Methylomonas sp. 11b: one gene and its partner. The protein of the gene in region 1 interacts with the protein of each later gene in a pairwise test. Links are inferred from orthologs where the notes say so. Each region holds a gene or a part of one and is shown in the gene's direction. Other genes may lie near its edges.

Evidence for each region.
Region 2: the proteins of METH11B_RS0122040 (region 1) and ftsZ interact in binary tests that used the Escherichia coli proteins (3 or more experiments, as listed by UniProt). The link is inferred for Methylomonas sp. 11b from one-to-one orthologs.

What each region holds. Positions count from the first base shown.
Region 1 is NZ_KI911557.1:4,573,765-4,580,414, reverse strand. The notes cover bases 2,318-5,240. They hold METH11B_RS0122040 (bifunctional tRNA (adenosine(37)-C2)-methyltransferase TrmG/ribosomal RNA large subunit methyltransferase RlmN), read left to right. Parts: upstream 2,318-3,184; coding sequence 3,185-4,297; downstream 4,298-5,240. Other genes in these bases: hisS (histidine--tRNA ligase), read left to right, coding at 5,068-5,240; pilW (type IV pilus biogenesis/stability protein PilW), read left to right, coding at 4,287-5,048; ndk (nucleoside-diphosphate kinase), read left to right, coding at 2,779-3,210; secD (protein translocase subunit SecD), read left to right, coding at 2,318-2,629. Outside these bases: asd (archaetidylserine decarboxylase), read left to right, coding at 1-247; preprotein translocase subunit YajC, read left to right, coding at 356-706; more of secD, read left to right, coding at 782-2,317; more of hisS, read left to right, coding at 5,241-6,354; METH11B_RS0122025 (YfgM family protein), read left to right, coding at 6,388-6,650.
Region 2 is NZ_KI911557.1:3,428,998-3,445,233, reverse strand. The notes cover bases 2,706-5,517. They hold ftsZ (cell division protein FtsZ), read left to right. Parts: upstream 2,706-3,437; coding sequence 3,438-4,598; downstream 4,599-5,517. Other genes in these bases: lpxC (UDP-3-O-acyl-N-acetylglucosamine deacetylase), read left to right, coding at 4,707-5,517; ftsA (cell division protein FtsA), read left to right, coding at 2,706-3,414. Also shown: murB (UDP-N-acetylmuramate dehydrogenase), read left to right, coding at 1-490; METH11B_RS0116545 (D-alanine--D-alanine ligase), read left to right, coding at 487-1,437; METH11B_RS0116540 (cell division protein FtsQ/DivIB), read left to right, coding at 1,424-2,167; more of ftsA, read left to right, coding at 2,188-2,705; more of lpxC, read left to right, coding at 5,518-5,633; METH11B_RS0116520 (VPLPA-CTERM sorting domain-containing protein), read left to right, coding at 6,575-7,324; METH11B_RS29515 (hypothetical protein), read left to right, coding at 7,520-8,356; METH11B_RS0116510 (cytochrome-c peroxidase), read left to right, coding at 8,574-10,775; METH11B_RS0116505 (DciA family protein), read right to left, coding at 11,027-11,494; METH11B_RS0116500 (hypothetical protein), read right to left, coding at 11,491-13,140; METH11B_RS0116495 (membrane protein), read right to left, coding at 13,166-13,531; METH11B_RS0116490 (UbiA family prenyltransferase), read right to left, coding at 13,535-14,974; METH11B_RS26915 (pentapeptide repeat-containing protein), read left to right, coding at 15,265-16,020; METH11B_RS0116480 (amino acid permease), read left to right, coding at 16,034-16,236. UniProt on the Escherichia coli protein: Essential cell division protein that forms a contractile ring structure (Z ring) at the future cell division site. The regulation of the ring assembly controls the timing and the location of cell division.

The sequences.
Region 1 (6,650 bases):
GATTTTCGTGTCCAGCGTCGAAACCGTCTGGCACGGTGTAGTAACGCCACCTAGCATCAGCGCACCCAGAACTTGGCGTTATCAAGAAGACGCGCCGACGCTTGAAAAAGGCGTGGAAATGGGCAGGTTCAATATGGGCTCAACCATTATCGTCTTGTTCGGTAAAGAAAAAACCGCCTGGAATGAAGACTTGACCGCCGGCAAAGCGGTACAACTGGGCGAAGCCATCGGCCGGACGCTAGCATAAACCGGGCAAATCGACTGCGTAATGTGATAAGCACTGCTAGTGTGGCATAATGCGCGCCTGTCCGCCCGGCCGGACCATTAAAACGACGATAACAATAAGAGGATTACCATGAGTTTCTTGATTTCTGATGCGCTGGCCCAAACAGCGCCCACCGCCGTACAACCCGGTTTTGAAGGCATGCTGTTCCCGTTGGGCATTCTGATATTTTTCTATTTCCTGTTCATCCGCCCACAATCCAAGCGCAACAAGGAACAAAAACAAATGCTGGCTGCGTTGGGTAAAGGCGCGGAAGTGGTCACCACCGGCGGCATTCTAGGTAAAGTGGCCGAACTGGACGACAACTTCGTCAAACTGGAAGTATCCGATAACAGCTTTATTCAGGTACAGCGCCATGCCATCGCCAACATGATGCCAAAAGGTACTTACAAAACCTTGAACAGCAAAAGAACCAAAGAATAAGTTTGCTTTAACCCTGCGATATCCCCCGCTTTTATTCGCAACAGCCTGGCTGTCACTGCTTTTAATGGAATAACCATGCAAAATCATTTCCCTGTCTGGAAAAACATCCTAGTAATTTTCGTGCTGTTGGTTGGTACGATTTACGCGTTGCCCAATCTTTATGGCAACGACCCGGCAGTGCAATTGGCTTCGTCTAGCCCGACGCCATTGCAGCAGTCTCAGGCTGACGCAGTCGCCGCCAGCATCAAAAACGCTGGTTTTACGCTGAAAAGCTTCGAATTTGCCGACGGCAAAATTCTGGCGCGCTTCAACAATACCGACGAACAAATGAAAGCGGCGGACATATTGCGCGAACAAATGTCCGGCAAAGCGACAGTCGCCTTAAATTTAGCGCCTGCCACCCCTGCTTGGCTGCGCGCTTTCGGTGCAAACCCTATGCATCTTGGCTTGGACTTACGCGGCGGCGTGCATTTCCTGTTGGAAGTGGATATGGACAGCGCGCTGAAACAAGCGGAAGAGCGCTATACCAACGATATTCGCTCGGCCTTCCGCGATGCAAAAGTTCGGTATCAATCAGTTTCGAAGGAAGCTGGCGGCATCAAAGTCGTGCTGCCTAACGAAGAATCCAGAGTTGCCGCCACGGAAGTACTCAACAAAGACTTCCGCACCCTCGATCTAGTGGAAAGCGGTCCGAATGAATTTACGTTAAACATTCCCGAACGCAACCTGCGTGAAATCAAGAAGGCGGCGCTGGGCCAAAACATTACCACGCTGCGTAACCGGGTGAACGAACTGGGCGTAGCCGAGCCTATCATTCAGCAACAAGGCGACAGCCGCATCGTCGTGCAATTACCCGGCGTACAAGACACTACCCGCGCGAAAGAATTGTTAGGCACCACAGCAACACTGGAATACCGTTTAGTGGACGTGGAGCATGATGTGCAGTCGGCCCTGGGCGGTCACGAACCTATCGGCAGCCGTTTGTATAAAGACAAAAACGGCGCTCCGGTGCTGTTGAAACGTTCGGTTATCGTGACTGGCGACCAGATCACCGATGCGTCATCGGGCTTGGATCAAGACGGTTCACCTGCCGTATTCATCACGCTGGATGGCGTCGGCGCCAAGAAGATGGGCAAGATGACCCAGGAAAATATCGGCAAGCCGATGGCGGTGGTGTTCATCGAATACAAATCCGAAACCCGGGTCGTTAACGGCGAGAAAGTCCAACATAAGGAAAAAGTCGAAAAAGTCATCAGCGTCGCCACCATCCGCGACAGTTTCAGCAAACGCTTCCAAACCACCGGCCTGGATAGCCCTGAAGAAGCCCGCACCTTGGCCTTATTACTCAGAGCCGGCGCCTTGGCCGCTCCGGTTGAAATCGTCGAAGAACGCACAGTCGGCCCCAGCTTAGGTCAGGAAAATATCGATCAAGGCATGATGTCGATTACCGCCGGCTTCCTGCTGGTCGTGTTTTTCATGGTCGCTTATTACCGCGCGTTCGGTTTGATCGCCAACTTTGCTTTGTTGTTCAATGTCGTACTGCTGATCTCCATCATGTCCGTTTTGCAAGCCACCCTGACCTTGCCAGGCATGGCCGGTATCGTCTTGACTGTGGGTATGGCAGTGGACGCCAACGTGCTGATCAACGAACGGATCCGCGAGGAACTGCGTAATGGCTTGAGCCGGCAGGCCAGTATTTACGTCGGTTACGAAAAAGCGTTTGCGACCATTCTCGACTCCAACGTGACTCACTTCATCGTCGCAGTATTATTGTTCGGCTTTGGCACGGGCCCGGTTAAGGGTTTCGCGCTGGTCCTGATGATTGGGATTGCCACTTCGGTATTTACTGCGGTTACCGGCACCCGGATGTTGGTCAACTGGTTCTACGGCAACGATCATCGCACCGATAAAATTTCCATCTAGCCAAAAAATTGAGGCTCGGCGCAGCACAAACCGGGCCTATTCAGCCGTTTCGGAAAAGCACTATTCGGCAGGGCGTTTCTCAACACCCTGCCTGACAAGATATAATGCGTAATTAATTTTTCAATCACTATCCTCACTGGAGTTACACAATGGCAATCGAACGTACTTTCTCAATCATCAAGCCTGATGCAGTCGCTAAAAATGTGATTGGGGAAATTGTCAGCCGCTTCGAAAAAAACGGCCTGCGCATCGTCGCATCCAAAATGCTGCAACTGAGCCAAGAGCAAGCCGAAGGCTTTTATGCCGAGCATAAAGAACGCGGCTTTTTCAAAGACTTGGTCAGCTTCATGACCTCCGGCCCGGTCGTTGTGCAAGTATTGGAAGGCGAAAATGCGGTTCTGAAAAACCGTGAATTGATGGGCGCCACCAATCCTAAAGAAGCCGCTCCCGGCACCATTCGCGCCGACTTCGCGGTCAGCATCGACGAAAACGCCGTACACGGTTCCGATGCACCGGAATCTGCTGCGAGAGAAATCGCTTACTTCTTCTCTGCTGATGAACTCTGCGACCGTATCCGCTAAGCCAGCATTGATTAATCTGCTGGATTTCGACAGAAAAGGCTTGCAAGCCTTTTTTGTCGAGCTCGGCGAAAAGCCGTTTCGCGCCACTCAGGTGCTGAAATGGATTTATCAGGAAGGCATCTCCGATTTCGACGAGATGACCAACCTGAGCAAATCGCTGCGCAGTCATTTAAAAGAACACTGCCAGATCAAAGTCCCGGAAATCGTTGCCGAACAATTGGCGTCCGATGGCACCTGCAAATGGGCGGTACAGATGCACTGCGGCAATCGGGTGGAAACCGTTTACATCCCCGAAGAACGCCGCGCCACCCTGTGCGTGTCCTCACAAGTGGGCTGCGCACTGGCCTGCACCTTTTGCTCGACCGCCAAACAAGGCTTCAACCGCAACCTGTCCACCGCCGAAATCATCGGCCAGCTCTATCTGGCGCAACAAAGACTGGGGCCGGAACGCCGCATCACCAATGTGGTGATGATGGGCATGGGCGAGCCTCTGCTGAACTTCGACAATGTCGTGGCAGCGATGAATTTAATGATGGACGACTTTTGCTATGGCCTGTCCAAACGCCGCGTCACCATCAGCACCTCCGGTATTGTGCCGGCGATGAAACGCCTGAACGAAGTCTGTGATGTCAGCGTCGCCGTATCGTTACATGCTCCGCATGACGCATTACGCGACCAACTAGTGCCGATCAACGTCAAATATCCGCTGAAAGAATTGATGGAGGCCTGCCGCGAATACGCCAAAACAGGTCCGCGCAAACACATTACGTTTGAATACGTGATGCTGGACGGCATCAACGACAGCCCCGAAGATGCACGCACCCTGGTCAAATTATTGAAAACCGTGCCGTCCAAACTGAATTTGATTCCTTTCAATCCGTTTCCGCAATCGCACTATCGCTGCTCCAGTAACGCCGCTATCCTGAAGTTTCGCGATATTCTGCATAATGCCGGCATCGTCACCACCGTCCGCAAGACCCGCGGCGAAGACATAGACGCAGCTTGCGGGCAATTGGTCGGTCAAGTACAAGATAAGAGCCGCAGACATTTAAAGCTGCAAGCGCAAGGACTTTCGCATGGCCAATAGGCGAACAGCGCGCGGATTAGTGCTGATCGGTTTATTGCTGGGTGCCTGCGGCTTACTGCCGGAGACCCGCGACACGATGAGCAATGCCGAAAAAGCCAAGCTCAATTTACAGATGGGCGCCCGCTATCTGGATATGGGCATGCTCGAAGTCGCCAAGGAAAAGCTGGAAACCGCAGTGCGACTGGATTCCAGCAACCCGGAAACCCATAACGCGCTGGCGGTATTCTACGAGCGTATCAAACAAACCGAAGCGGCCAGCGAGAGCTATCAAACAGCCTTGAGTAAAGACTCGGACAACTTCAGCATCAAGAACAACTACGGGCGTTTTTTGTGCGAGCAAGGCAAATTCGACAAAGGCATCGCCCTGCTGCAAGAATCCATGGCCTCGCCGATGAACAGCCGGCCCTGGTTCGCGCTGACCAATTTGGGCGTTTGCCATGCAAAACAAAACGACATGCAGCACGCCGAAGAGTATTTTCGTCAAGCACTGCAATCTCAACCGGACTATTCGCCGGCCTTGCAGGAGATGCAACGCATCAGCTATCAGAATGGCCAGTTTATGTCGGCCCGTGCTTTTCTGGAACGCTACCTGGGTGTCGCCAAACATACCCCGGAAACGCTGTGGATAGCGTTTCAAACCGAACGGGCGCTGGGCAACAGCAAAGTATCCGAAGAATACCGCGAGCAATTGATTAGCTCATTTCCGGCTTCCAAAGAGGCTCAACAAGTAAAAACCGCGATCAGCAAATAATCCGGCAGCAAACAAGATCATGGCAAAACAACAACAGGCTATCCAAGCCATCCGCGGCATGCACGACATCCTTCCCGAGCAATCGCCTTATTGGCAGTGGCTGGAAGGCCAGGCCAGACAAGTACTGGGCGCATACGGCTATCAGGAAATCCGGCTGCCCATCGTCGAAAAAACCGAGCTTTTCAAACGCTCGATCGGCGAAGTCACCGACATCGTCGAAAAAGAAATGTATACCTTCGACGACCGCAATGGAGATTCGTTGACCCTGCGTCCTGAAGGCACCGCCGGCTGTTTGCGCGCCTGTCTGGAACACGGTTTATTGCACAATCAGAGCCACCGCTTGTGGTATTACGGACCGATGTTCCGTCACGAGCGCCCGCAGAAAGGCCGTTACCGGCAGTTCTACCAACTGGGCGTGGAAACCTATGGCATGCCGGGCCCGGATATCGACGCGGAAATCATCGCCCTAACCGACCGGCTGTGGAAGCAATTGGGGATTCGCGATAAAGTCGAACTGCAAATCAATTCCCTGGGTACCAGCGAAGAACGTCTGACCTACCGCGGCAAACTGGTCGACTATTTCCAACAACATCTGGCGGTTTTGGACGAAGACAGCTTGCGCCGCCTGGAAACCAATCCGCTACGCATTCTGGATAGTAAAAACCCCGACATGCAGGCCATGCTGCAACAGGCTCCGGTGTTGCTTGAGCACCTGGGCGAAGAAAGCCTGGCGCATTTCAATAGCCTGAAAGCCACGCTGGACGACCTGGGCATCGCCTACCAGTTGAATACCCGCTTGGTGCGCGGCCTGGATTATTACGGCAAGACCGTATTCGAATGGGTCACCGAGCACTTGGGTTCGCAAGGCACCATCTGCGCCGGCGGCCGCTACGACGGCCTGATCGAACAATTGGGCGGCAAAGCCAACCATGCCATCGGCTTTGCGATGGGCATGGAGCGCATCCTGGCCCTGCTCGAGTTGCTGGATAACGTACCGGTCGAACGTACCACGGATGTTTACATGATACGCGTCGGCACCAGTGCCGAAGTGGCCGGCATGCGCTTGGCAGAGCGCATCCGCGATGCGATTCCCGGCTTAAAACTGCAAGTCAATTGCGGCGGCGGCAGCTTCAAGAGTCAGTTTAAAAAAGCCGATAAATCAGGTGCAGAGTACGCCATCATCATCGGCGACGACGAAGCCCAACGCGGCGAAGTGGCCTTGAAACCCTTGCGTATCGACGCTGAACAAAGCACGCACAATCACGACCAACTCCTGCAAACCCTGCAAGACTGGCACAGCCAATAATCCCTTGTAACCTGAGAATAGAAGAGAACTACCGTGGCAATTTACGATACCGAAGAAGAACAGCTGGAACAGTTGAAAAAATGGTGGGAAGCCAATCAGACTTCATTGATCGCCGGTGTTGTCACCGCAATAGTATTGGTGAGCGGCTGGAATCTTTGGCAAAACCACCAACTGGACAAACGCAACCAAGCCTCGCAAATGTACCAACAATTATTGGACAGCGCGGCCAAGGACAATAGCGAATCCACCGAAAAACTGGCGGAACGCTTGCCTATCGAATTTCCCGGCACCGCTTA
Region 2 (16,236 bases), 1.1 Mb from region 1 along the record:
CGCCTTTGGCGGCGAAACCTGGAGCATTGTGGAACGGGTGGAAATGATCAACCCGCGCGGCGCAGTGACCGAACGCGACCATCACGAATTTGAAGTGGCCTACCGTTCGGTAAAAGGTTTGGCCGACGAATGGTTTTTATCTGCTCAGCTGAAATTGAGCAAAGGCAACAGCGAGGCCAGCCAGCAACATATCAAAGCCTTGCTGGAAAAACGCAACGCCTCGCAACCGACCAACAAACCGACTTGCGGCTCGGTATTCAAGAACCCGCCCGGCGATTACGCGGCACGCCTGATCGAAGCCTGCGGCCTGAAGGGCTTTGCAATAGGCGGCGCGGTGGTGTCGGAAAAGCATGCCAATTTTATCGAGAATCGCGGCAACGCCAGCTCTGAAGATATAGAGACCTTGATCGAACATATTCAAACTCAAGTACAAACGCAATTCGGCATCAGTCTGCAAACTGAAGTCTGCCGGGTAGGTGATAAAGCATGAAGCCATTACGCATCAAAAATGCCGCCGATTTCGGCAAAGTCGCGGTCCTGCTGGGCGGTTCGGCCGCCGAGCGCGAAATATCCTTGAACAGCGGCAACGCAGTGTATCAGGCCCTGAAGGCGCAAGGCGTTGACGCGGTCGCGATAGACGTCACCGCTAGCCCAATCGATGCGTTGGCAGGCGTCAAAGCCGACAGAGTGTTCAATGTGATCCATGGTCGTGGCGGTGAAGACGGTGTCTTGCAGGCCGTCTTGCAAGTAATGGGTTTGCCGTATACCGGTTCCGGCGTGATGGCTTCGGCATTGAGTATGGACAAATTACGCACCAAGTTGTGCTGGCAAGGTCTGGGCTTGAGCACGCCGCTTTGGTTCATACTGAAAAACGAGACCGATATTGACGCCTGCATCGCCAAACTGGGATTTCCGGTGATCGTTAAACCAGCGCAGGAAGGGTCCAGCATCGGCATGAGCAAAGCCACCAACCGTGACGAACTGGTCGCCGCACTGCAATTGGCCAAGCAGTATCTATGCGACGTTTATGCCGAGCAGTGGGTGCAGGGTCAGGAATACACTGTCGGCGTGCTGGACGGCGAAGCGCTGCCGGCAATCAGATTGGAAACGCCGAATACCTTTTACGATTTCGATGCCAAGTATCGAGCTAACACCACGAAATACCACTGCCCCTGCGGCTTGAGTGCGGAGCGCGAACAACAATTACAAGCCTTGGCGGTACAAGCCTGTCAGGCATTGGACGTGAAAGGCTGGGCGCGTGTCGATGTATTTATCGACGCTAACGACCGGTCGCAACTGATCGAAGTGAATACCGTACCCGGCATGACCGACCACAGCCTAGTGCCGATGGCGGCCAAGGCGGTGGGGATTAGTTTCGAAGAATTGGTTTGGCGCATTTTGGAAACCAGCATGGCAGGTGCAGGTGAGCCGGTTTAGTGTGATCTTGATGACCGCGCTGTTGATCGGCGGCGGCTGGTGGGCTTGGCAGCAATTCGGCGCCAGCGCGCTGAGCAGCAAGCCGATCCGCTACGTCAAGATTGAAGGCGCGTTCCAATACACCAGCAAGGACAGACTGAAAGAAGTGTTGGCGCCGCAAATGAAACAAGGCTATTACCAGGCAGACATGAATGCAATTCATCAAGCGATTAAAGCCCTGCCCTTGGTAGATAAGGTCGATGTAAAGCGGGTGTGGCCGGATGCGGTGCATATAAAAATTACCGAGCAAAAGCCGGTGGTGCGCTGGGGCAAATCGGCACTGCTGAACAAACAGGGCGATTTGCTGGTACCGGACAATATCGACGAATTTAAAAATTTACCGCTGATTACCGGCCCGGACGGCCAGGAAAAGAAACTGTTGGAGATTATGAAAGGCGTCTACATCGTCTTGAAGGATAAATCGATGCAGCTCGCCGAGTTTCACGTCAACGAACGACGAGCCTGGCGGATCAAGTTAGCCAGCGGCATGGAAATGCAGTTGGGCAGAAAGGCGCCGCTGGAAAATATGCAGCGCTTTCTAAGAACCATGGATTTATTGGGTGAGGAACAGCTAGCCATGATAGCGAGCGTGGATACCCGATACCCGAACGGCTTTGCAGTGACCTGGAAACCGGAAGTCACCAATATCGATTGGAAAGCAATCGTGGAAAAAAACAAAAACCTGATTTAAACGCTTACCGAGCATAAACAATGGCCAAAAAGACAGATCGAAATTTATTAGTGGGGCTGGATATAGGCACGTCGAAAGTCGCTGCCATCGTCGGTGAATACCGAGGTGGCGACGAAATCGAAGTGATCGGTATCGGCACCGCACCGTCCAAGGGCCTGAAAAAAGGCATCGTGGTCAATCTGGAATCGACCGTGCATTCCATCCAACGGGCGATTGAGGAAGCCGAATTAATGGCGGGTTGCCAGATCAAATCGGTGTTTGCCGGTATCGCCGGCAGCCATATCAAAAGCCTGAATTCACACGGCATAGTGGCGATCAAGGAAAAGGAAGTCACCCAACACGACATCGATAGAGTAATCGATTCGGCGCGGGCGGTGGCGATTCCGGCCGATCAGAAGATCCTGCACATCCTGCCGCAGGAGTTTGTGATCGACCAACAGGAAGGCATCAAAGAGCCGATCGGCATGTCCGGCATTCGTTTGGAAGCCAAGGTGCACATGGTCACCAGCAGTGTCAGCGCCGAACAGAACATCGTCAAATGCATCCGCAAATGCGGACTGGATGTGGATGACATCGTGTTGGAACAACTGGCTTCCTGCGCGGCGGTTTTGACCGACGACGAGAAAGACTTGGGGGTGTGTCTGATCGACATCGGCGGCGGCACCACCGATATTGCGATTTTCTCGGAAGGTGCGATCAAGCATACAGCGGTGATTCCCATCGCCGGCGATCAAGTCACCAACGACATCGCCGTGGCGCTGAGGACGCCGACCAAAAACGCGGAGGAAATCAAACGCCAATACGCTTGCGCGTTGACGCAATTGGCCGATCCGCAACAAACCATCGCGGTCCCCAGCATCGGCGACCGTGAGCCGCGCAAGATCTCCGCGCAAAACCTGGCGGAAATTGTCGAGCCGCGTTACGAAGAATTAATGCTGCTGGTACAAGCAGAGTTAAGAAGAAGTGGGTATGAAGATTTAATTGCGGCCGGCATGGTAATTACCGGAGGCAGTTCGCAAGTAAGAGGATTGGTCGAGTTGGCGGAGGAAATATTCCATATGCCGGTTCGCATGGGTGTACCGCTGCATGTATCCGGCTTGACCGATGTAGCGGAAAACCCGATTTATTCGACCGCGGTGGGTTTGTTGCTGTATGGCAAGGATCATCACGGCCGGGCGTTAGGCATGAACGATGATGGCGCGGATCTGTTATCAAAAATCAAGAGCTGGTTTCAAGGAAATTTTTAATTTTTTGTCTGGAGGGTGTGAAAATGAAATATGAATTATTGGATAGTAGCGGCACCGCGGTTATCAAGGTCATCGGCGTCGGTGGTGGTGGTGGCAACGCGGTTAATCACATGGTGGAAGATGGTATCGACGGCGTGCAATTTATCTGTGCCAACACCGATGCCCAAGCCCTGCGGGAAATGAGCGTAGAGTCCATTGTGCAACTGGGTGTAGAACTAACCAAGGGCCTGGGAGCAGGCACTCGTCCTGAAGTAGGCAGAGCCGCAGCGGAAGAAAATCGCGACCGCATCCGCGAAGTAATTGCTGGCGCCGACATGGTATTCCTGACTGCCGGCATGGGCGGCGGTACCGGTACTGGTGCTATCGCGGTATTTGCCGAAGTAGCCAAAGAACTGGGCGTACTGACCGTAGCCGTCGTATCCAAACCTTTTGATTTTGAAGGTTCCAAGAAAAAAGGCGTGGCCGATGCCGGCTTGCGCGAACTGGAAAAACTGGTCGATTCATTGATCATCATTCCAAACCAAAAATTGCTGCCGACTTTGGGCAACAATAAATCGCTGGTGGAAGCGTTCCGAGCGGCTAACGACGTATTGCGCGATGCGGTGCAAGGTATTACCGAGCTGATTACTCACCCAGGCCTGATGAACGTCGACTTCGCCGACGTCAAAACCGTGATGTCCAATATGGGCAGCGCGATCATGGGTACTGGCGTCGCCAGCGGCGAAAACCGCGCGCGTTTGGCAGCAGAAAAAGCCATTGCCTGCCCTTTGTTGGACGACAACAATCTGCAAGGCGCACGCGGTATTTTGGTGAACGTTACCTCCAACGGCGACTTGGGCTTGAACGAGTTCGACGAAATCGGCAGCATCATGCATGCATTCGCTTCCGAAGACGCCGACATGAAAATCGGTATGGCGGTCAATCCAGCCATGGGTCAGGAAATTAAGGTCACCGTCGTCGCCACCGGCATGGGCGAAAAAGCCAAGCAAGCCGCTTCGCCAATCAGCTTGGTGAAAAAAGTCGCGGCCGGCGAGATCAATTACGATCAATTGGACAAACCGACCATCGTCCGCCAGCAAAAACAGGAATCGGCTCGGGAATCTCGCTTTGGCGCGCAACCTAGAAACGATGTGGACCTGGATTACTTGGACGTACCGGCCTTCTTGAGACGCCAAGCAGACTAAGGGTCGCTTGCGGCACGTCTATGAGGCAGCTGAGCCAAGTTCGGGGGGAGCTATCGCATAATCTGTGATAGACTCCCCGACTTTGTTTTACCTATTTGTCGGCATTTCATGATTAAACAGCGTACTTTAAAAAACACCATCAGAGCCACCGGCGTCGGTTTGCATACCGGCGATAAGGTCTATCTGACCCTGCACCCCTCCGAGCCCGATACCGGCATCCGTTTTCGCCGCGTGGATTTGGAAACGCCGGTGATGATAGCCGCGCGCCCAGAAAATGTTGGCGAAACCAAGCTGTCCACGACTTTGGTCCGCGACGGCGTTAAGGTGTCCACCGTCGAACATTTGCTGTCGGCTTTGGCCGGCTTGGGCATAGACAACGCGATTGTCGATGTCAGCGCCGCCGAAGTACCGATTATGGATGGCAGCGCCGGACCATTTGTGTTTCTGTTGCAATCGGCTGGCGTGGTCGAGCAGGATGTCCCCAAGCAATACATCCGCATCAAACGGGCAATCCGCGTGGAAGACGGCGATAAATGGGCCGCGTTCGAACCGTTCGATGGCTTTAAAGTCACCTTTACCATCGATTTCGAACATCCGGCGTTTTCCGAACATCTAAAAACCGCTGTGATGGACTTTTCTTCGACTACGTTTGTGAAGGAAGTCAGCCGGGCCCGCACTTTCGGTTTTATGAAGGACATCGAGTTTTTGCGTGAAAACAATCTGGCGCTGGGCGGCAGCCTGGATAACGCCATCGTGGTGGACGACGACAAAGTATTGAACGAAGACGGTCTGCGTTATGCCGACGAATTTGTGAAACACAAAATCCTCGATGCCATCGGCGACTTATATTTGCTGGGCTACAGCCTGATCGGCGAATATCAAGGCTTCAAATCCGGCCACGCGCTGAACAACAAGTTGTTGCTAAGTCTAATGAACGACAAAGACGCCTGGGAAATGGTGACTTTCGAAAATGCCGAAGAAGCACCCATATCCTTCATGCATTCCGCGCAAACTTCGGCTAGAGCTACCGGCTAAGACCAACCCCGCCAAATACCCGGAATAAACGGCGGAGGCCCAAGCCTCCCCGTCCCTTCCAGCCAATTTTTAAAGAATTTTCCAGCTAATATTGCCCTAAATGAGTAGCCATGGCCCTTTCAGAAATGGCCGACTCTCTAGGCTGGCTCTAATTCATCTGCTCATCCCGATGGCAAAGTCTATCCCTGCAAAAAGTAAGGGATATAACTCAAAATACGTGAAATAACTCATCCCCTAGTATTAAAGCCAGCTGGAGCCCCGGAAAACAGCCACGCTTATTGCAGCCCCACCATCTCAAAGCAAACCATTTATCCCCTTGTTTTATATATAAATATTCATACAAAAAAGCTGACCACCCACACTTAGCGTTATTCTGGCGCATATTTTGCTTAGCTATTAATGCTGCACCCTCTGGGCGCAGCCAACAAGTCGCCACACTCGTCGCAAGGCGGGGCCGGAAAGCTGCGGATCTGATTCAGATAGTCGAGCTACCTCTTTTGAGCAGGCAAGAGAAGGGATTAGCGGGTCGATATGGAAACGACGACAACTATCCCCTAGCAGTCGCTCACTGGTCAGGAATAGTTTGTTATATCACCTGATTGGTCTGAACCCATTGTTTAACACACTGTGCAAACTAGCCCGGTATTTCAAACTCTTTGGACTGCTTCTCTCGCAAACATAGCGCGGCATGATCAATCCGGGAATATTGAAATACTTAGTGGTTTTAAGACCGTTCAAATTGCGCGGGAAGCCGTTGGTCAAACGGCCAGCCCTAGGCCCTTACCGTACGAACAGGATCGAACAGTAAGAGCCTGGCATCGCGGCAGCGGGCACATGTGCGTTAGACAACAACTCGTAAAGGGAAATACGAAACCTTGAATGTCGCCGGTAGAGACTACCGGTAAAAATCTACGTCTTACTCTATTTAAAGGAATTGAATTATGTCTGTTAACACTAGAAATGCCCAAACCTTAAAAAAGGTGGCTGCAACACTTGCCATTTCACTTTTAGGCCTAAGCAGCGCACAGGCCGAGGTCGTAAACGGAACCATCTATAAGACCGTCGACCCGGTTCACGGCGCCGGTACCACAATCGATTTCTATTCGTTTTCGTTGTCATCGGCTGCCAATGTTGTCATCGATGTGCTGGCGAATGAAGGCTACGCAGCGGGCTGGGGCGCACATCCCGGCGCCTATGTCGATATCAACGGCGACGGCGAACTAACCCTGGCGGATAGCCAATTCCGCATTTTTCAGGATACGGTCTCACTCACTACGGAAATAGTCAGCGGCGACGACAGTCCAGCCTACACCATACCTGGCAATACCGGCGGATGGGCCGACGGCAGCTTGTTGAGCCGAGACTCCTATCTGGCGACTGCTTTGGACGTAGGCAATTACATTATTGCTTTTGGAGATTACTCTCTCACCATTGAAGAAGCCGTGCTGGGTTTCAATAAGGGCGACACGATTACCGGTGCAACTGGCCTCAACCCTGTAACTGGCACCACAGGTCAGGATCATTTTGACTATCAAATAACCCTTACCGCTAACGACTACGTCACTGGAGCCAACCTGCCTTTAACCATAACTGCACAGGGCGTTAGCGCAGTACCGGTGCCAGGGGCCGTTTGGTTGTTTGGTTCTGCGTTAGCGGGATTAGGCGTATTCGGCAAACGCCGCACCGCATAAACCACAGGGAGTAAGAGCGAGTAGGTAAACCGACATCAGCTATCGACTTACCCCTCGCAATGCATATTAAAACTTTGGAATCGTCCACTTTTGGCTGCCAGGCCCGAAACACCTCAGACGAATCCAGATTAAACAGCAACTTAAATCTACCACAATCGTAAACCGCGATGTGGTGGATATTGGAGACACTCAAAAATGAACATCGATTTACAAAACATTTTCAAAATCACCCTATCTTCCGCTGCCTTATCCTTTGCCTTCGCTCAACCCGCCGCGGCGGCTTGGACAGGTGCCGATAACACCCTTGAGTTGGGCACTAGCATCTCAAACCCCAGTTTCAATTCCAGCAATCTGGGCTTCGCGGGCAATCCGGCTCTGTCCAACGATGGCTGGGGCATGCAAGGCGCATTTACCAACTTCTATCTAAGCTCATCAGCCCAATCCGTGACCGTAGACGCGCGCTCATCCGCTGCAAACTTTCCGGCGTTTTCAATCTTCAGAACCAATGTGGCTTATTCGGGCGAAACGGTCGGCGTCGATACACCGGCAGAGCTAACCGGCCAAATCCATAAATTCAACTCGGTCGGCCAAGCCGGAGATCCAGGCATCATCTGGGCAACAGGCGCTGACGGCATTGTCGAAACGCTGGGCTACGTCAGTTCCTCCAGCAAAAACTACGTTAACTCGTTCGGCGACGTCATCGACTCCGGTGCACACGATGTCAGTATCGACGACCTCTATGAAACCGGCGTATCCGGCTCGACAGGTGTCACCGGTAACCCTGCGTTTGCCAACACCAAAAGATACGCTACCTTGACGCTGAACGATTTGCAGGCCGGCTGGTATGCAGTGTTCGTCGGCGGCGCAGACGTCCTCGGCTCCAGCGCCGGTATCTCCTTGAACATTTCCGCGTCGGCGGCCGCCTCTACATACACCCCACCTGCCGCGGTACCCGTGCCTTCGGCTGTTTGGTTGTTCGGTAGCGCGCTGGCCGGCTTTTTGGGCATAGGCCGAGGCAAACGCAACGCTTAAGCGTTAACCAACACACAAGGAAGCGCTTAAACCCAAAAGACTTAAGCCTGTGTTCGTGTAAATACGGAATTTGGCGAGAGACTTCGCTAAAGGAATAAGGATGGCCGATAAATTACTTGCTGTGGTTTATCGGCCTTTTTTCGTTCACGCCCGCCCGTTGTAAGCGGTTTGGGCAGTATTTTTTCGCCACTTAACCATTTCTCAGTGGAGTTTCACCATGACATTGTTTCGTCATAGCCTATTAGCGATTGTCTTAGCCGGAACTGCGCTGCTCAGTTTCAATGCAGCCGCGTTCGAATTGGCGCTAGGGCCGATGCCGATAAGCCTGAAGCATTTGCCCGTTCCGCCCGTCCCTGGATTATTGGACGGCCCGGACCCTATTGTCGTCAACAAGAATGCCGCGATTGTCTTGGGCAAGGCGCTATTCTGGGATACTAACGTTGGCAGCGACGGCATGGCCTGCGCATCTTGCCACTTTCACGCCGGCGCCGACGGCAGGGTAAAAAATCAGCTTGCACCGGGCGGCCAATCCAGCCCTTTAAGCAACCAAGAATTCAGCAATGCCATGACTGGTGCGTCGTTGGGACCGAATCATACCCTCAGCGCCGGCGACTTCCCGTTACATCAACGAGAAGACCCACTACAGGAACATTCCACGATCCTCTACGACACCGACAATGTAGTCGGTTCGTCCGGTACTTTCGGCGGGGATTTCAGAGCAGTAGACCGCTACACCGCCCCTAACGACTCGTGCAGCCGCAGCGCCGATAGTCTATTTCATGCCGGCGCCGTCGGCACCCGCAAAGTGACGTCGCGCAACGCGCCCAGCGTCATCAATGCGGTGTTTAATCATCGCAATTTTTGGGACGGTCGCGCCAACAATGTGTTTAACGGCAGCAGCCCCTGGGGCGACCGCGATCCCAACGCCGGCGTCTGGGTAAAACAGAACGCCACGACGCTCAGCAAACAACGCCTGCATTTGCTCAATTCCTCGTTGGCGTCATTAGCGGTAGCTCCACCGCAAAACACCACCGAGATGGCCTGCCGCAACCGGACCTTGATGGAGCTCGGCAGAAAACTGCTGTTACGCCGCCCTTTGCAAAACCAGAAAGTGCATCCTGAAGATAGTGTATTAGGACCTTACAGCCTGAATACGAAACCAGGCATGAACACCATGTATAAGCTGCTGGTCATGCAGGCATTCAATCCCAAATACTGGTCGTTCAACGGTAGCACGCCAATTCCGGTACCCAAAGGGTTGGCGCCATACAATCAGACCGAAGCCAACTTTGGGATGTTTTTTGGTCTGGCCATCCAACTGTATGAAAGCACATTGATTTCGGATGAATCGCCCTTCGACAACAGCGCCCGCGACGCCGGCAATCAACCCATAGAGCTAAGCGCTTCGGAGTTGAACGGCTTGAAACAATTCAGAAAAAATCAATGCGCACTCTGCCATCTGGGCCCCAACTTCAGCGCCGCATCGATCAACGCCAACGCAGCCATTGCTAAAACCCATCCAGAAGCATTTGGCGAGCCGGCCTTCTACATCAGCGCATCAACCAATGTGGTGAATCGCATCCCCTTGTTTATCCAAAACGCGCCAGTCACGGCGTTTTTCGATACCGGCTTCTCCTCCACCGGGGTAACCGAGGCAGCCGCTGATATTGGCGTGGGCGGCATCGACGACTTCGGCAACCCGTTATCGTTCAGCCGGCAATATTTACAGTATCTGGCGGGGAATAGCGCCGGCGTGCTGGAAGAGGATGTCGAGAAAGTCCGCGCCTGCGATTTTCAGGAGGCGCTTGCCCTAAATCTGAAGCTGCCTTATTCACTGCCGAGTTTGTTTGCGATTACCGACGGCATAAGACCCCAGCCGCAAAGTACGGAAAACTGTTTTCTACCGGCCAGCAATGCCTTTTTGCCCACCACAGCTGCCGCTTTAGCGGAGTTGAACAAGCCCAACAGCAAGAAAATGGTTGCCGCCGTCGATTCGACATTTAAAATACCGTCGCTACGAAATATCGAGTTAACCGGACCGTACATGCACAACGGCAGCATGGCCACGCTGGAACAAGCGATAGAGTTTTATTCGCGAGGCGGGAACTTCGCCTACGACAGCAAGCAAGTTACTCGGGTGTTTCCGCAGCCCAATTTACAACTGGATGCACAAAACCGAGCCGACCTGATCGCCTTCCTGAAGACCCTGACGGATGACAGAGTCCGGTACGAAAAAGCGCCCTTCGATCATCCTGAAATCAAAATACCTCATGGTCACGTGGGCACTGAGCAGGCAGTAAGCGGTGGCAATCCGCTGGCCAGCGTTCTCGCTAAAGATCAATTCCTGACCATTGAAGCGGTTGGCGCGCAAGGCAACTCATCGCCGATACGGCCTTTCGAAGAATATTTGGCACCATAGCGGGCTTAAACTTCAATCCACAGTCACCGGCTTTGGCCGGTGACTTCTGAAAACGGCGAGATTAAAATCATCGGGGTCTTTATCTCAAAACGCTAGGCTGCAAGTGCAGCCCCTGACTACTAGCCGCAATCAATCCCTCAGAGCGCTCATTCTGAGCTTATTCCAGTTTGATAGTAGATCCGACAACTGCGGCCAAAGCAGCCGTATGTTTTTTAGGGTGATCGCCCATATCTACGAAGCAAGCTGACTACCTACCTGCCTTCCATCAATCGCTTGTTAAGTGTCGCCCCTAAGCGCGCCAGAGCTGCGCCCAACACGTCTAGCTCATCGCCTCGCTGCGCTTGATCGCAAATCAAACCGATATTTTCAACCGACGGTAAACACGGCACGCGTTTCGGCTGAACCGGCTCGGCTATCGGCGGAACGATGCGCACTTGCAATCGGACAATATAGGGATGCCCTGCGCCATGCAACTTGTCTAAAATCGCTCGATTGAAAAACCGTATTTGCGATGCCCAGCTGGCCGAATCGCAGTACAACAGCAGCTGCGAACCGGAGGCCACGCAATGTACGGCGTGCGGGGCAATATCAGCCGGTAACGCCGTTCTAACAATAGCAAGCAAGGCTTGTTGCTTGGTAATTTGCGCCAAACACAGATTCAGCTGCTTGTTGTCAAAATCCAGCGCAGTTTTAAATGCATTTTTGCGATAGCGAGTCATAGCGCATCCATTTGCTGGATGCCGACTTTTGAATATTCCAGAATCAGGCCCTGTTGATCATTTTTAATAATTTGCCAGCCTTTTGCCGCTACTTGCCGCTCATCAACGGCTGACAAAGGCAAATTTTCAGGCCCCACACCGAATCGGCCCGGAAATAAACCGACGCGTATTGGTCTGCTGCCAGCTTGCTGTTTTATATCGCTGACAGCATCGAGCACTGAAACATACCCATCGCCGGCGGACATGAATGCTCGCATTTCATCGCCCTTTGCCCCAGCCGTAATTGCCTCAATCTGGCGGACTCGTGCGCCGCACTCTATCCGAAATACATGCGCCCAATTAGACACCAAGTAAGTGTCTGCCTGATTGCCGCACAAATAGGCTTTTCCCGTTGAAAATGCCTTCGCCAATTTCGGGTATTCGTTATCGCTATTGCGGAAACTCTCCGAATTGACCGCATAGTTAACATGGAAAAACACCAAGCAGACAGAAATCGCCAACTTGGCCTTCTTCCAGCCATTAAGATGAAGAACGGGCTTCTTGCCATAATCTGCCATCAGCGCAAACATTCCAGCCAATAAAAAGGGGGAATATTGCAGGGTGTGGCGAAGATTAATCAGTTCCCCCCATTGATAGCGGGTACGGGCGGCGACGACCACACAGGATCCCATAGCCAGATAAATCGTTGAAATAGCGAAGGCTTTTTTGCCGGAAGTCGGTAGATTGGACCAGCGGTATTTATAAACCGCGTAGGCAGCGGCGATAATTACCCCCCCGAAACCCAGTAAACCCGGTAGCGACCAAGCCACATAACGGGCACATTCGCTGCAAGCCGTTCCATCCTTTAGCAAAGCCTCGATATAAGTGCGCAGATTCTCGACAAAACCTATCGTGCTTGGCCCCATCAAATACGGATTCGGCGAGCCGAATATCACTATATTTCTGAGTAACAGCGGCGCTACAATCACGGCCATACCGAACATCGTCGCGACAGCCTGTAGCAAAACAGCGCGCCGTTCCCCCGCAGCGCCGCTTAACCAGCCATAACAAAAATATAAAACAATGGTGACCAACAATGCTAAATGGGCATTTCTGATCGCATAAGCCACACCCGCGAGCAAACCGGCGAAGATAAAGCCGGAGATAGACCGCGAATTCAGCATCAAACCAATCACAGCCACCGCTAACCATAAACCGAATACATCGGTCAGCCCCATCAGCGAATGCTTGAGCACACCCGGCGATAACGCAGCCAGTCCGGCCAACAGCAAGGAGAGGATGGGACCTATGCTACGGCGAAAACTAAAGAACAATAGCCAAGGCAGCGTGATCGCGGAAAAATGCGCCAGACCTATAGCCGCATCTTTCGCATCGATACCAAAACTGGAAACGGCCGCCAACACCACGGCAAAGCCGATGGGAAACAAGCGATTCTCGATCTGATCCTGGTCGCCCGGCGCCAAGCCATACGGGGTAATCAGCAAGCTGCCGGAATCGAGAAAGTTTCTGGCTTGTTCGATATAACTGGCGCTATCCGGCGTAAACGGAAAACTCGGCGACCTGTAGTGCAAATGCACCATCACCAGTAGCGATATCGCCGACAGAATGAATAATTGATGTAACAGTGCTCTAAGTTGCCAAGTCATACTTGTTAAATATCTCGGAACAGAATTAGGAATTGGCCACCAACCAAACGCCCTCGCAAATCAACAAAATGCCCAAGACGCGGAAAGCGGTGACAGTCTCGCCGAGCAGCATCCCGATCAGCACGGTTAACGCAAAGCCCAAGCCTACTAAGGGATAGGCTTTACTGACATCCCATGATGCCAACACCTTCAACCAAACTATGGCGCCGACGCCGTACAAGGTAAAACCAGCAAACACAAATTTGTTGGTAAATACGATCCAGGGCAGACGCGGCGTCAGCGGCCCGGCCATGGCCTGTTTGACATCCAAACTGGACATACCGAGTTTCAACATGAATTGCGCGGCAACAGACAGCACGATGCTAAAAATGGCGATCAGTAGAATTTGCATGAGTTATTCCCAAGGTAAAAAATGAGCGGCAAGCGTAGCGAATAGCATCAACAGAACTGTCATCCGGCTACCGAAATCGCGAACCGCAAACACCAGCGGGTCATCGTGCATTTCCCCGCGAGCGGTTTTAATCCACAGGCGCGCCAACCAGTAAATCAGGCCTATCGCGACCAACCACAATAGTTGCGGATTTAAGTAACGCGCCTGCGTGTCTGCCGAGGTAATAAACAAACCAAACACCACCACCGCGCACAATGCGGAACTGACGCCCAAGGGCCAAAGCACTACCAGATCCACCGCCCGGTAATCTCGACCGTGCGTGCTTTCTCGCCCCTTTTGTTGTAAGGCCACGAGCTCGGAACAACGCTTGACTAAAGCCAGACTGAAAAAGATAAACACCGAAAACGCCAACAACCAGGAACTGGTCGCTACCGCCGCAGCCACGGAACCGGCAATAATCCTGAGTGTATAAAGCAACGAAAGCACCATCACGTCAATCAATACATAGGATTTCAACAGCCATGTGTAAGTAGTGGTGACGAATAAATACAGCAGCAGCATGCCCAAAAAAGCCTGCGATACGGTCAGAGCTAAAACCAGGCCGATCAGCAATAGTCCACAAGCGGCTGCCAGGCCTTTCAGAATGGGCAATTCGGCGCTGGCAAACGGTCTGAATTTCTTGCGTGGATGGTTGCGGTCGCTGTCCAGATCCCACAAATCGTTACCCATATACGTGGCGGAAGCGGCCAAGGAAAACCCGAAAAAGCCCAGCACAACAGTGCCTAGCTTATCCAAATCGTCAAACGAAAAGGCCGTTAACAGCGGTACGAATATCAATAGATTCTTCATCCATTGATGCACCCGCAACGCCCGCAGCCACAAGCGGAGTTGATTGACGCCGGAAGTAAACTCCTGTTCTATCCGGGTATTTGTCCGCACAGTTTTAGCGACGGACTTTGAGGTATTGACCAGTATCGCCGCCTGCGCAGCCTGCCAAATCGGCAAATCGGCCTTGCTGTCGCCCGCATAGACAAAATTAGGCCCCACAGCCTCGCGGATGGCCTCCAGCTTGTTGACGCCTTTTAGGTTATGGTTTTCATCGCTACCTAACACCTTATCGAACAAATCCAGATGCTTGGCAACCGCATCGGCAATATCGGTATGCGCTGCGGTAGCCAGCACCAACTGTCTGCCCCGGCGCTTTTCCGCGCGCAAATACTCCAGCAAATCAGTCCGATAAGGCAAACTCTCGACATCAAGAGACGATGCTTGCGCTACGCGGGTTTTAAAAACTGCCCGCCCCTTCATTAACCAAAACGGCAATTTGAATATAGCGTGCGGCTGCCGTTTGCAGACCTGTAATACCGATTCGACCAGGGTATCGGTGGGCGTCAGCGTGCCATCCAAATCAACGACAAGCGCGGCTAGCGAAGTTTCTGTCATGTTATTTTTCTATAAGGCAATTAATGCAACGCTGAAAAGTCGAAAACACCTGGGCTATCAAACACATTGTAATGTAACAGCAATTCCGCAAGCTACGTTTAACTGGGCCGGCATCACAATGCAAAGCCATTCCCCCTGCCAGGTTCCGCATAATCCCGATAAAAACCCAAGGACAATCCCCGCCGCATTTTTCTCGTTGAGTCTGTCTGTGACCCTGTTACTATCAACGAAAATACGGTCCTGAGCAGCGGATTATCCGAATCAACAATGACAATATTGCGGAGGTTTTAATGACAAACTTATCGATCAAAACAGTAGTAACGCTATTTCTGGCTAGTCAAAGCATAGCCTATGCCGCCGATCTCACCCGCGCCCAAGTCGAGCAAATGCTGGCCAAAGCGGACAAACAACATCCCGCCGACCTGCGTCGTAAGGATTTGACCGACCTGGACTTGTCCAATCTGGATTTTCGCAACGCTGATTTATGGGGCGCCGATTTACGGCGTTCCAATCTGAATAAAAGTAACCTGCAAGGCCTGACCTTGGATTTAACGGTGATGACCAATATCAAGCTCAGCGCCGCGAATCTAGCCAACACCAGCATCTTCGGCGTCAGCCTGATGCACGCCGACCTCAGCAACGCCGACATGAGCGGCAGCCGCGTGGTAGCAATCATGGACGGTGCCAATTTGAGCCACGCCAATCTCAGTAACGTGCAATGGGCGGCGGATATGAAAAACCAATCAATGGGCTTGATGCGCGCCAGCTTGAAAGGCGCCAATCTGACCGGCGCCAACCTCAGCAATGCCCAGCTCGGCCGAGCCATGTTGAAACACGCCAAACTGAATAACGCCAACTTGCAAAACGCCGACCTGTATTCCGCCGAGATGGATGGCGCAAATCTGACCGGAGCCAATCTGACCAATGCCAATTTCTCGCAAGCCAAATTGCACGATGCGATTTTCACCGAGGCGGTGACTACCGGCACCCGTTTTGACGGCGCCCAAAACCTGCCCGATTCAGTAAAGCCGGCCCCTTCCAAATAATCGAGACCACTTCATGCAAATCCCCAAGCAATTACTGCAACGTAAATCCGTCGAAGCCTTGACCGATGTTCAGCACGGCTTAAAGCAAACCCTCACCGCCAAGGATTTAACCATCCTGGGCATAGGCGCGGTGATCGGCGCCGGCATCTTCGTCCTGACCGGCATTGCCGCGGCCAAATACGCCGGCCCGGCCATCGTGGTGTCGTTCATTTTGGC